One region of the Zoogloea sp. GDB6 genome, then DNA from elsewhere that is predicted to be linked to it. Evidence: predicted binding sites of a transcription regulator. Region 1 holds the regulator's gene; the other holds the start of a gene.

Region 1 (4,201 bases):
CCACGTACAGAACCAGCTGGATCGGCAGGATGTTGTTGAACAGCAGCCCGACCGTACCGATCGCCCCCATCGCCGCACCGGCCAGCGTATAGCTGCTGATCCGCCCGACGTTGTAGGCCAGGTGCAGGGGCCAGTCACTGCGCCGCTGGCCGGGCAACTGCACGGTCAGCGCGCTGACGATGCCGCCGCACATGCCGACACAGTGGGTGCCGCCGAGCAAGCCGATGAGGAAGACTGCGAAATAGCCGGTTTCGGGCATGGAGATTCAACCTGGACAAACAAAAACGCCCCGTGGGCAACACGGGGCGCGTTCCAACACTTGGCCCGGCATTCTAGCCCGCCCACCTCGGAGCGGCCAGCCGGCCGGAAGTTCAGATCACCTTCGAGTAACGGGTGCGCTCCCGGTCGGCGCGCAGGTACTTGTCAAAGACCATCGCAATCGCCCGCACCAGCATGCGGCCGGCCGGCAGCACGGTGATCCACTGCTTGTCGATCTTCAGCAAGCCGCCCTTCTCCATCTCGCGCAAGTCGGCGAGTTCTGCGGCGAAATACTTGTTGAAGTCGATCAAGTGAGCAATCTCGATGGACTCTATGGACAGCTCGAAGTGGCACATCAGCGCCTGGATGATCGCCCGCCGCAGCAGGTCGTCCGGCGTCAGCTCGATGCCGCGCAGCACCGGCAGGCGGCCAGTGTCGATGATGTCGTAGTACTCGTCGAGGGTCTTCACGTTCTGCGCGTAGGTCGGGCCGACCTTGCCGATCGCCGACACGCCGAAGGCCAGCAGATCGCACTCCGCGTAGGTGGAGTAACCCTGGAAGTTGCGGTGCAGGCGCCCCTGGCGCTGAGCCGTGGTCAGCTCGTCGTCCGGCTTGGCGAAGTGGTCCATGCCGATATACACGTAGCCCGCCTCGGTCAGGCGGCGGATCGCCAGCTGCAGGATCTGCAGCTTGGTCTCGCCGGACGGCAGCTGCGCGTCGATGATGCGGCGCTGGGGCTTGAACAAGCTCGGCAGGTGCGCGTAGTTGTAGATCGACAGGCGATCCGGCGACAGCGCCAGAATCTGCTCGAGGGTGCGGTTGAAGCTGATCACGTTCTGCTTGGGCAGGCCGTAGATCAGGTCCACGCTGACCGACTTGAAGCCATGGGCCCGCGCCGCGTCGATCACCAGCTTGGTTTCTTCCTCGCTCTGGACGCGGTTGACCGCCTTCTGCACGTCCGGATTGAAATCCTGAATGCCGACGCTCATGCGGTTGAAGCCGAGCTCGGCCAGCAACGCAACGGTGGCTTCGTCCACCTTGCGCGGGTCCACCTCGATGGAATACTCACCGTCCGGCACCAGCGTGAAGTGCTTGCGGACCATGCCCATCAGGCGGCGCAGTTCGTCGTGGGACAGGAAGGTCGGCGTGCCGCCGCCCAGGTGCAATTGCAGCACTTCCCGCGGCCCGTCGAGCTTGGCCGCCTGCATGTCCACTTCCTTTTCGAGATAATCCAGATACTTGGCGGAGCGACCGTGATCCTTGGTGATGATCTTGTTGCACGCGCAGTAGTAGCAGATCGTATTGCAGAAGGGGATGTGGAAGTATAATGAGAGCGGTTTGCCGATTCCGCCGACAGTGCGCCTCCCGAGCCAGTGCTCCAGGGCATCGGAGTTGAACGCCTCGACGAAGCGGTCAGCGGTCGGGTACGACGTATACCTCGGGCCATTCACATCAAACTTGCGAATGAGCTCGGGATCGAATATCAGGTCTTTTTGTGTCGTGTTCATGGTGCACTTCTGTTGGTTGCGCTGAACAATCGCAGAATCGATCCAAAACAGTATTGACGTGGATCAAAGGGCTCCAAACGTTGGTAAAACCATCCAGTTCAGGTGATTGCGCGTGCAGATGAAATCGGTGATTCCGGTGACGGTCGTGGACATCAAGGTCGCGTGTTCCCAGTGCAACCTGCGGGAATTGTGTCTTCCCTTCGGCCTCGACCCCAATGAGATCGACCAGCTCGACGAGCTCGTCGGCAGCCGCCGCAAGATCAAGCGGCAGCAGCACCTCTACCGCTCCGGCGACAACTTCGAGGCGATCTACGCAATCCGCGCCGGCTCGTTCAAGACCGACGTGATCCTTGAGGACGGCCGCGACCAGGTGACCGGCTTCCAGATGACCGGCGAAGTCTTGGGCCTAGACGGCATCAGCACCGAGCACCATTCCTGCAACGCCATCGCATTGGAAGACAGCGAAGTCTGCGTAATCCCCTTCAACCGGCTCGAAGAGCTGTCACGGGAAGTAGAGAGCCTGCAGCACCAGTTCCACAAGATCATGAGCCGCGAGATCGTCCGCGACCACGGCGTGATGATGCTGCTCGGCTCGATGCGCGCAGAAGAGCGGCTGGCGGCCTTTCTGCTGAACATGTCCCAGCGCTTCACTGCACGGGGCTTCTCGCCGTCGGAATTCCACCTGCGCATGACCCGCGACGAGATCGGCTCCTACCTGGGCCTCAAGCTCGAGACGGTATCCCGCGCCTTCTCCCGCTTCCAGGAAGAAGGCCTGGTCGCCGTCCAGCAGAAGCACATCCGCATTCTCGACACGCCGGGCCTGAAGCGCCTGCTCAACCACCACGCCGCCTGAGCACCGCCGGCACCCGGCCTCACAGCCAGGCCAGCCAGCCGAGCGGATCCTTGCTGACCGCCACCGACACGATCCACGACAGCGTCGCCAGCGCGCCCACGTAGGCCGCGGCGCGTTGCGCACGCGGTCGCGCCGCCTTCAGCGCAACACTCCCCAGCCCGATATAGACGAGCAAGCCCAGCACCTTGGCCGTCAACCAGGCATGCACAAAGGGGTATTGGGCAGACATCCAGGCCAGGCCGAGCGCACTACCCAGCAGGCAGGAATCGACGACATGGGGCAGCACCCGGGTCAGACGCGCCCGCAATAGCGGCGAGCCGCTGAACGACCACCAGCCCCGCAATGCGAAGCCGCAACCGCTGAGCACCACGCAGGTGATGTGGAAATGCTTGAGAGCCAGATACATGCCGCGCCTCCATCGTTCCGCGGCAAAGCTCCGGGCTGCCGGCGGGCCCCGCAAGAACGGGGCCGCGACACTTTAGCTGCGCAGCACGCCCACTTCCAGTGCAGCGAACCAGTTAATGAATCGCTGCACGTCCGCCCCCTGGTAAATGGCCCCATGCTGCGGCACCAGCATGTCGATCTCCAGGCGGGAGACGCGCTCGCACCAGTCGCGCTTGGCCCGGTCCGAGCCCATCCAGCGCTTGTGAAAACCTTCCGCATGGCGGATGTGGCGGGAGAAGTCCTGCACATACAGCTCGTTATGATCCGCCGGCAACAGAGCTGCACCGACATCGCCCGAGAACAGGATCTTGGCCTTTGGATCGTACAGATGGAAATTGCCCGACGAGTGCAGGTAATGGGCCGGAATCGCCTGCAGCTCAAGACCATCGAGACGGATCGTCATGCCCGAATCGGGGATCGGCACGAAGGTCGAATCCTGCCCGCCGAAATGGGGCAGAAAACTCTGCCACAACCAACTCGTATAGCACTTCAGGTCGGGCTTGAACTCCAGCCACAAGGCCAGCGAGGAAATGATGTCCGGATCCTGATGGGACGCGAAGATACCCGCCAGGCGTGTCGGATCGCACTCCGCCGACAACGCGGAGAATACCGACGGAAAGATCTCGATCCCACCCGGATCGCACAGCAGGGCCTCCTCCCCGTGAACGACCACATATTCATTAGTATCGATGATGTAACCAGGCTTGGTGGTATCCCGCGCGATCGCCAGCCAGCGATGTTCCTCGTCTTGGTAGATGCAATGGGCCTGTTTCATGGGTTTCCTAATCCTTTACGAGGCGTTCCTTGCCGAGAACTTCGAGGGATCGCTTGATCTGCGCGATCACCTCGGCAAAATCCGTCGAGACCTGCATCAATGCCGCACTGAAGCTGCCGCCATAGGCCGCCTCGATCTTCGCCGAACGAGCCAGCACACCGCCCAGTTCGACCAATTGCTGGGTTTCCTCGACCGCCGCGCGCAAACGCAGATCGAGGGAACGCAGGCGCACCTGCTGTTCAGCAAGCCGCGTGGCGCCACGCCTGCGAGCCTCCCGCGCACCCGGCACGCCCTCACCGCTGAGCCTCAAGGCCTCCGCCAGAATCGCTGCAATGCGCTGCTGCTGCACGACACCGGTGACAC
Region 2 (4,201 bases), 390 kb from region 1:
GGTCCACCGGGCGCCGTCGGCGCTTACTGCGATGGACGACTGGGTGCGGCGCTGCAGACCAGCCTGGCCGGCACGTACGCCCCGGCAGTTGGCACAGTTGCAGTTCCACTGGGGAAAGCCACCGCCGGCGGCGGAGCCGAGAACTCGGATTTTCATGGCTTGGACGTGACCGCTGAGGCTGTGTGGGGCGTTGCGGAACTGGGGGGCAGAGCCGCAACGCCGACTCGCTGGCGCGAGATGGGCGGACAGACCCTTGGCGGGTCTATCCGGGCGCCATCACTTGGCGGCGATGTACATGGTGATTTCGAAGCCGAAACGCAGATCGCAAGCTTGGGGGGTGGTCCAGGTCATGATGAGTCTCCAATTTTTTGATTGATGGTTACGGTCCGCCGGAAGGCGAATCCGTGGAAAGCATTGTTGCGGGGGCGGCATACTTGCGCCTCACGAAAATCATGATTTCGAGGTTGGGATGGCGAATGGACTGCTCGATGTGGGCGACGGCCACCGGCTGTATTACGAGACCTGGGGCAATCCGGCCGGTGTGCCGGTGGTGGTGCTCCACGGTGGACCGGGTAGCGGCTGCAGCCCGCGCCTGCGCGAGCTTTACGACGCGCGGCGCCATCACGTGGTGTTCTTCGACCAGCGGGGCTGCGGGCGCTCGTTGCCGTTTGGCGAGATCCGCGCCAACACGACAGCGCATCTCATCGACGACATCGAGCACGTGCGCCGCCATCTCGGCATTGCGCGCTGGTGGGTGAGCGGCGGCTCGTGGGGGGCGACGCTGGCGTTGGCCTACGCGGCGGCGCATCCGCAGATGGTGGAGGGCGTGGTGGTGCGCAGCGTTTTCATGCCGGGCGACGGCAATGTGCGCTGGTTCTTTGGCGGGCTGGCTGCGCTGCGGCCGGAGGCCTGGCGGGCCTTGTCTGCGGCGCTGGGCGATGCGCCGGATCTGCTGGCCGAACTGGCGGCGCGTCTCGGTGGAGATGAGCGCGAGGGCGCCCGGGGCGCGGCGCTGGCCTGGCTGCTTTATGAGCAGGCGGTGAACGATCCGTTAGCGCCGCTGCCATCGCCGACGGTGGAGGAACTCGACCGCCTGGTGGGCAAGTACCGGCTGCAGGCCCATTACCTGCAGTCCGGTTGCTTTCTTTATGAAGGGGACTTCCTGGAGGCCTGCGCGGGACTGTCCGGTGTGCCGGTCTGGCTGATCCACGGTCGCGACGATGTGGTCTGCCCGCCGCCCAATGCCGAGCGTATCCACGCCCGCGTCGCCGGCAGCCGGCTGGTGTGGATCGAGGCTTGCGCCCACGACCCCTTCCATCCAGGCATGGCGGCGGCGTGGCGGGCGGCGCTGGAAGGCGAGCCGGGCTGAAGAATGGCCGACGCGCGCATTGGCTGGCGCCAATTGATGCGGGTCAATGAGACAGGCAGGGGCGGAGGGCTAGCATCGCGTCGTGTTCCCGCTGTGCTTCTTGGGAACCCCCAATCCCCATCAGATTACCGAGACCGTTCATGCGTACAACAAAACTCCTCCCCCTGCTTCTCGTTGCCCTGCTGGCCGCCTGCGGCAAGTCCGAAGCCCCCAAGTCCGAGGCGCCGAAGGCTGAAGCGCCTGCTGCTGCCGCTGCGCCGGCCGCAGCCCCGGCGCCGGTTGCCGACGCGGCGGCCGATGGTGGCAAGGGCCTCGATGTGTTCAAGAAGACCTGTGTGATGTGCCACCAGACCGGCGTGGCCGGCGCGCCCAAACTGGGCGACAAGGCCGACTGGGGCCCGCGCATCGCCCAGGGCAAAGACGTCCTGTACAAGCACGCCATCGAGGGCTTCAATGGAAACAAGGGTGCAATGCCGGCCAAGGGCGGCAATCCGTCCCTGTCCGATGAAGAGATGAAGGCCGCTGTTGACTACATCGTCAGCAAGGGCCAGTAAGCGTTCGATTCTCCTTTGACCTCGGCGCGCACCCCCCGCGCGCTAAAGCCCGGCCGGGCAAGTTGCGGCCGGGTTTTTTTTGTCTGTCGATTGGGTGCGTAGGCGCTTGAAGGTTTCAATGTTGCGGTCGGCCTCCGCTGCGGGGTTTGCAAACCCGATGCAGATCAAGGAAAGCCGGTGTGCCTGACGGCACACTGACGATACCCGACAGATTCAGTCGGATTTATCGATACCTTGGAGCCAGCATGCAAACCATCCACGTCTGCAACCACACCACCCCCGAAGCCATCTACCCCTTCGACGCCCGCGGCATCGCCAAGCGTTTCCGCCACGCGGCCATCTTCGGCGCGCTGGATGCACTGGTGCCGGGCGAAACGATGCGCTTCTGCAATGACCACGATCCGCTGCCGCTGCTCGGCCAACTGCAGCAACGCTACGGCGAGACGGTGTCCATCACCTACCAGCAGCGCGAGCCCGGCGCGATCGTCATCGACTTCGCCAAGCTCGGCTGAACGCGTTCAGGTCTGGTCGCCCCGCACGTAGTCGAGGGCCTCGTGCTGGAACAGCACGGCGGTCATCGTTGTCGGGGTGATCAGGCCGGCCAGCTTGCCCGCTTCGTCCACCACCGGCAGCGCTCCTTGGCCGCGCTGGCCGAGGATGTCGGCGGCGACGGCGATGCCGTCGGTAAGGCTGGCGGTGCGCAGGCCGGTACGGGGCGTCAGCATGAGCTGGCCGACGACCTCCGGCTTGTCGGTGTGCGGGCCGGGTGTCGGGCGCAGCAGGCGGCGTACGTTGTCACCGATGCGCTGGCCGTTGTCCGGTTCCACGTGGTGCAGGAAGTCCTTCAACGTCAACAGGCCGATGACCCGCTCGGCCCGATCCACCACCGGCAGCACTGAAAGAGCATGGCGGCTCATCAGGCGCCAGGCCTCGTTCAACTCGGTGGCGAAGTCCACGCGCTGCGTTGCCGGCCCCATCACATCACCGCAGGTCAGCAATACATGGCGATGGAAAGCGTGGCGTGCTGCCCGCTGGAAGACTTGGGTCAGGTCTTCCTCGCTGATGTCCAGGTAGGCATCGATCTCTTCCAGTGCTGCGGCCAGGTCCGGCTGGCGGATGCCGGCGGGGCTGCGCTCTGGCACCTTGGGTGTGGATACGGCGGGTGAGCACAGCGGATAGCGCCGGCCGGGAATCAGGTTGTTGACGGTGGTAGCGGCCAGTAGCATGGCAATCACGTTCCAGCCGACCGCCGCCAGACTGGTAGGGATGTCGAGTCCCTGGGAGGCGGCGCCGACCATCACCAGCGCCATCGCCCCGCCGGGCGGGTGGATGCAGCGCAGCTGACCCATGAGCCATACAGAGATGGCCACCGCCAGCGCACCGGCGAGGAAGGGGGGGGCGATCCAGTGCCCGCAGGCGAGGCCAGTCAGTGCCGGCAGCAGCAGGCCGCCGGCGACGGACCACGGCTGGGCCAGCGGCGAGTGGGGTAAGGTGAACAGGATCACCGATGTGGCGCCGAGGGGGGCGAGCTGTCGCTTGGCCTCGGCCGACACCGGTAATACAAACAACGCGCTTTCGTAGATCAGAACGCCAACTATTGCAGCAAGAGCGCTACGCCAGCGTTCGGTGCGGGAGAGAGGGGCGGCGTCGGCGAAGAGGTAGCGGCGGGAAAAACGGAGCAGGGCGAGACGAATGGTTTCCATGGGGGTAAATCTTGTTTTCTTGTTCTGGCATGCCGGTGGGCATGCAGCCTAGGGAGGATTCCTTGCATGGGCCTTGATCTGTGATTGTTTGGAGGGAAAAGTGCTGATCTATCTGGGGGCGAGCGTTGTGGCAGCGTTCGGGCTGGCCATCGGGCTGGCGGTGACGGGTGCCTCGCCGGCCGCAGCCGCCCACGCGGCCTTTGCGCTGGGGGCGATGCCGCTGATCTTCGCGGCGATGGGGCATTTCGTGCCGGTGCTGACGCGCAGTGGCGCGGCGGAGAAGCCCGTCCATTTCCTGCCGCTGGCGCTGCAAGTGGCCGGCTTGCTGGTGGTGGCTGCGCTGGCCGGCGTTCTACCCGGCTGGAGCCTGCATCTGGCGGCGAGCATCGGCATTGCGGCGGCTCTGGGCTTCCTGGCTTGGCAGTGGCGGCGCGGACGGGCCGCATTGGGGCGCCCGCACCCGGGGCTGGCTTGGTACAAGGCGGCGCTGGGCTGTCTGGCCGCGGCGCTGGTGGCGATCCTCGTCGGGTTGCTGTGGCCGGCCGCGTATGCCGTGCTGCGCCTGGCGCATCTGC

Evidence for each region. Region 1 encodes FNR, which switches genes on or off when oxygen is low (the NO sensors DNR and NnrR bind a similar motif). Its sites were predicted from a motif close to TTGANCTAGNTCAA; they were not measured.
Region 2: AC1PQG_RS07410 (DUF2249 domain-containing protein) is a predicted target of FNR. The motif match lies at 2,078-2,091, and genes of this name have one in related genera.

What each region holds. Positions count from the first base shown of each region.
Region 1 is NZ_CM161497.1:1,240,241-1,244,441, reverse strand. Features, by position in the region: gene AC1PQG_RS05705 (sulfite exporter TauE/SafE family protein) at 1-259, opposite strand, end outside; gene hemN (oxygen-independent coproporphyrinogen III oxidase) at 372-1,766, opposite strand; gene fnr (fumarate/nitrate reduction transcriptional regulator Fnr) at 1,885-2,619, shown strand; gene AC1PQG_RS05690 (SirB2 family protein) at 2,639-3,025, opposite strand; gene AC1PQG_RS05685 (oxygen-binding di-iron domain-containing protein) at 3,098-3,838, opposite strand; gene AC1PQG_RS05680 (chemotaxis protein) at 3,846-4,201, opposite strand, start outside.
Region 2 is NZ_CM161497.1:1,634,441-1,638,641, forward strand. Features, by position in the region: gene pqqB (pyrroloquinoline quinone biosynthesis protein PqqB) at 1-156, opposite strand, end outside; gene pqqA (pyrroloquinoline quinone precursor peptide PqqA) at 277-351, opposite strand; gene AC1PQG_RS07400 (alpha/beta fold hydrolase) at 470-1,369, shown strand; gene AC1PQG_RS07405 (c-type cytochrome) at 1,510-1,923, shown strand; gene AC1PQG_RS07410 (DUF2249 domain-containing protein) at 2,169-2,435, shown strand; gene AC1PQG_RS07415 (HPP family protein) at 2,442-3,626, opposite strand; gene AC1PQG_RS07420 (hypothetical protein) at 3,727-4,201, shown strand, end outside.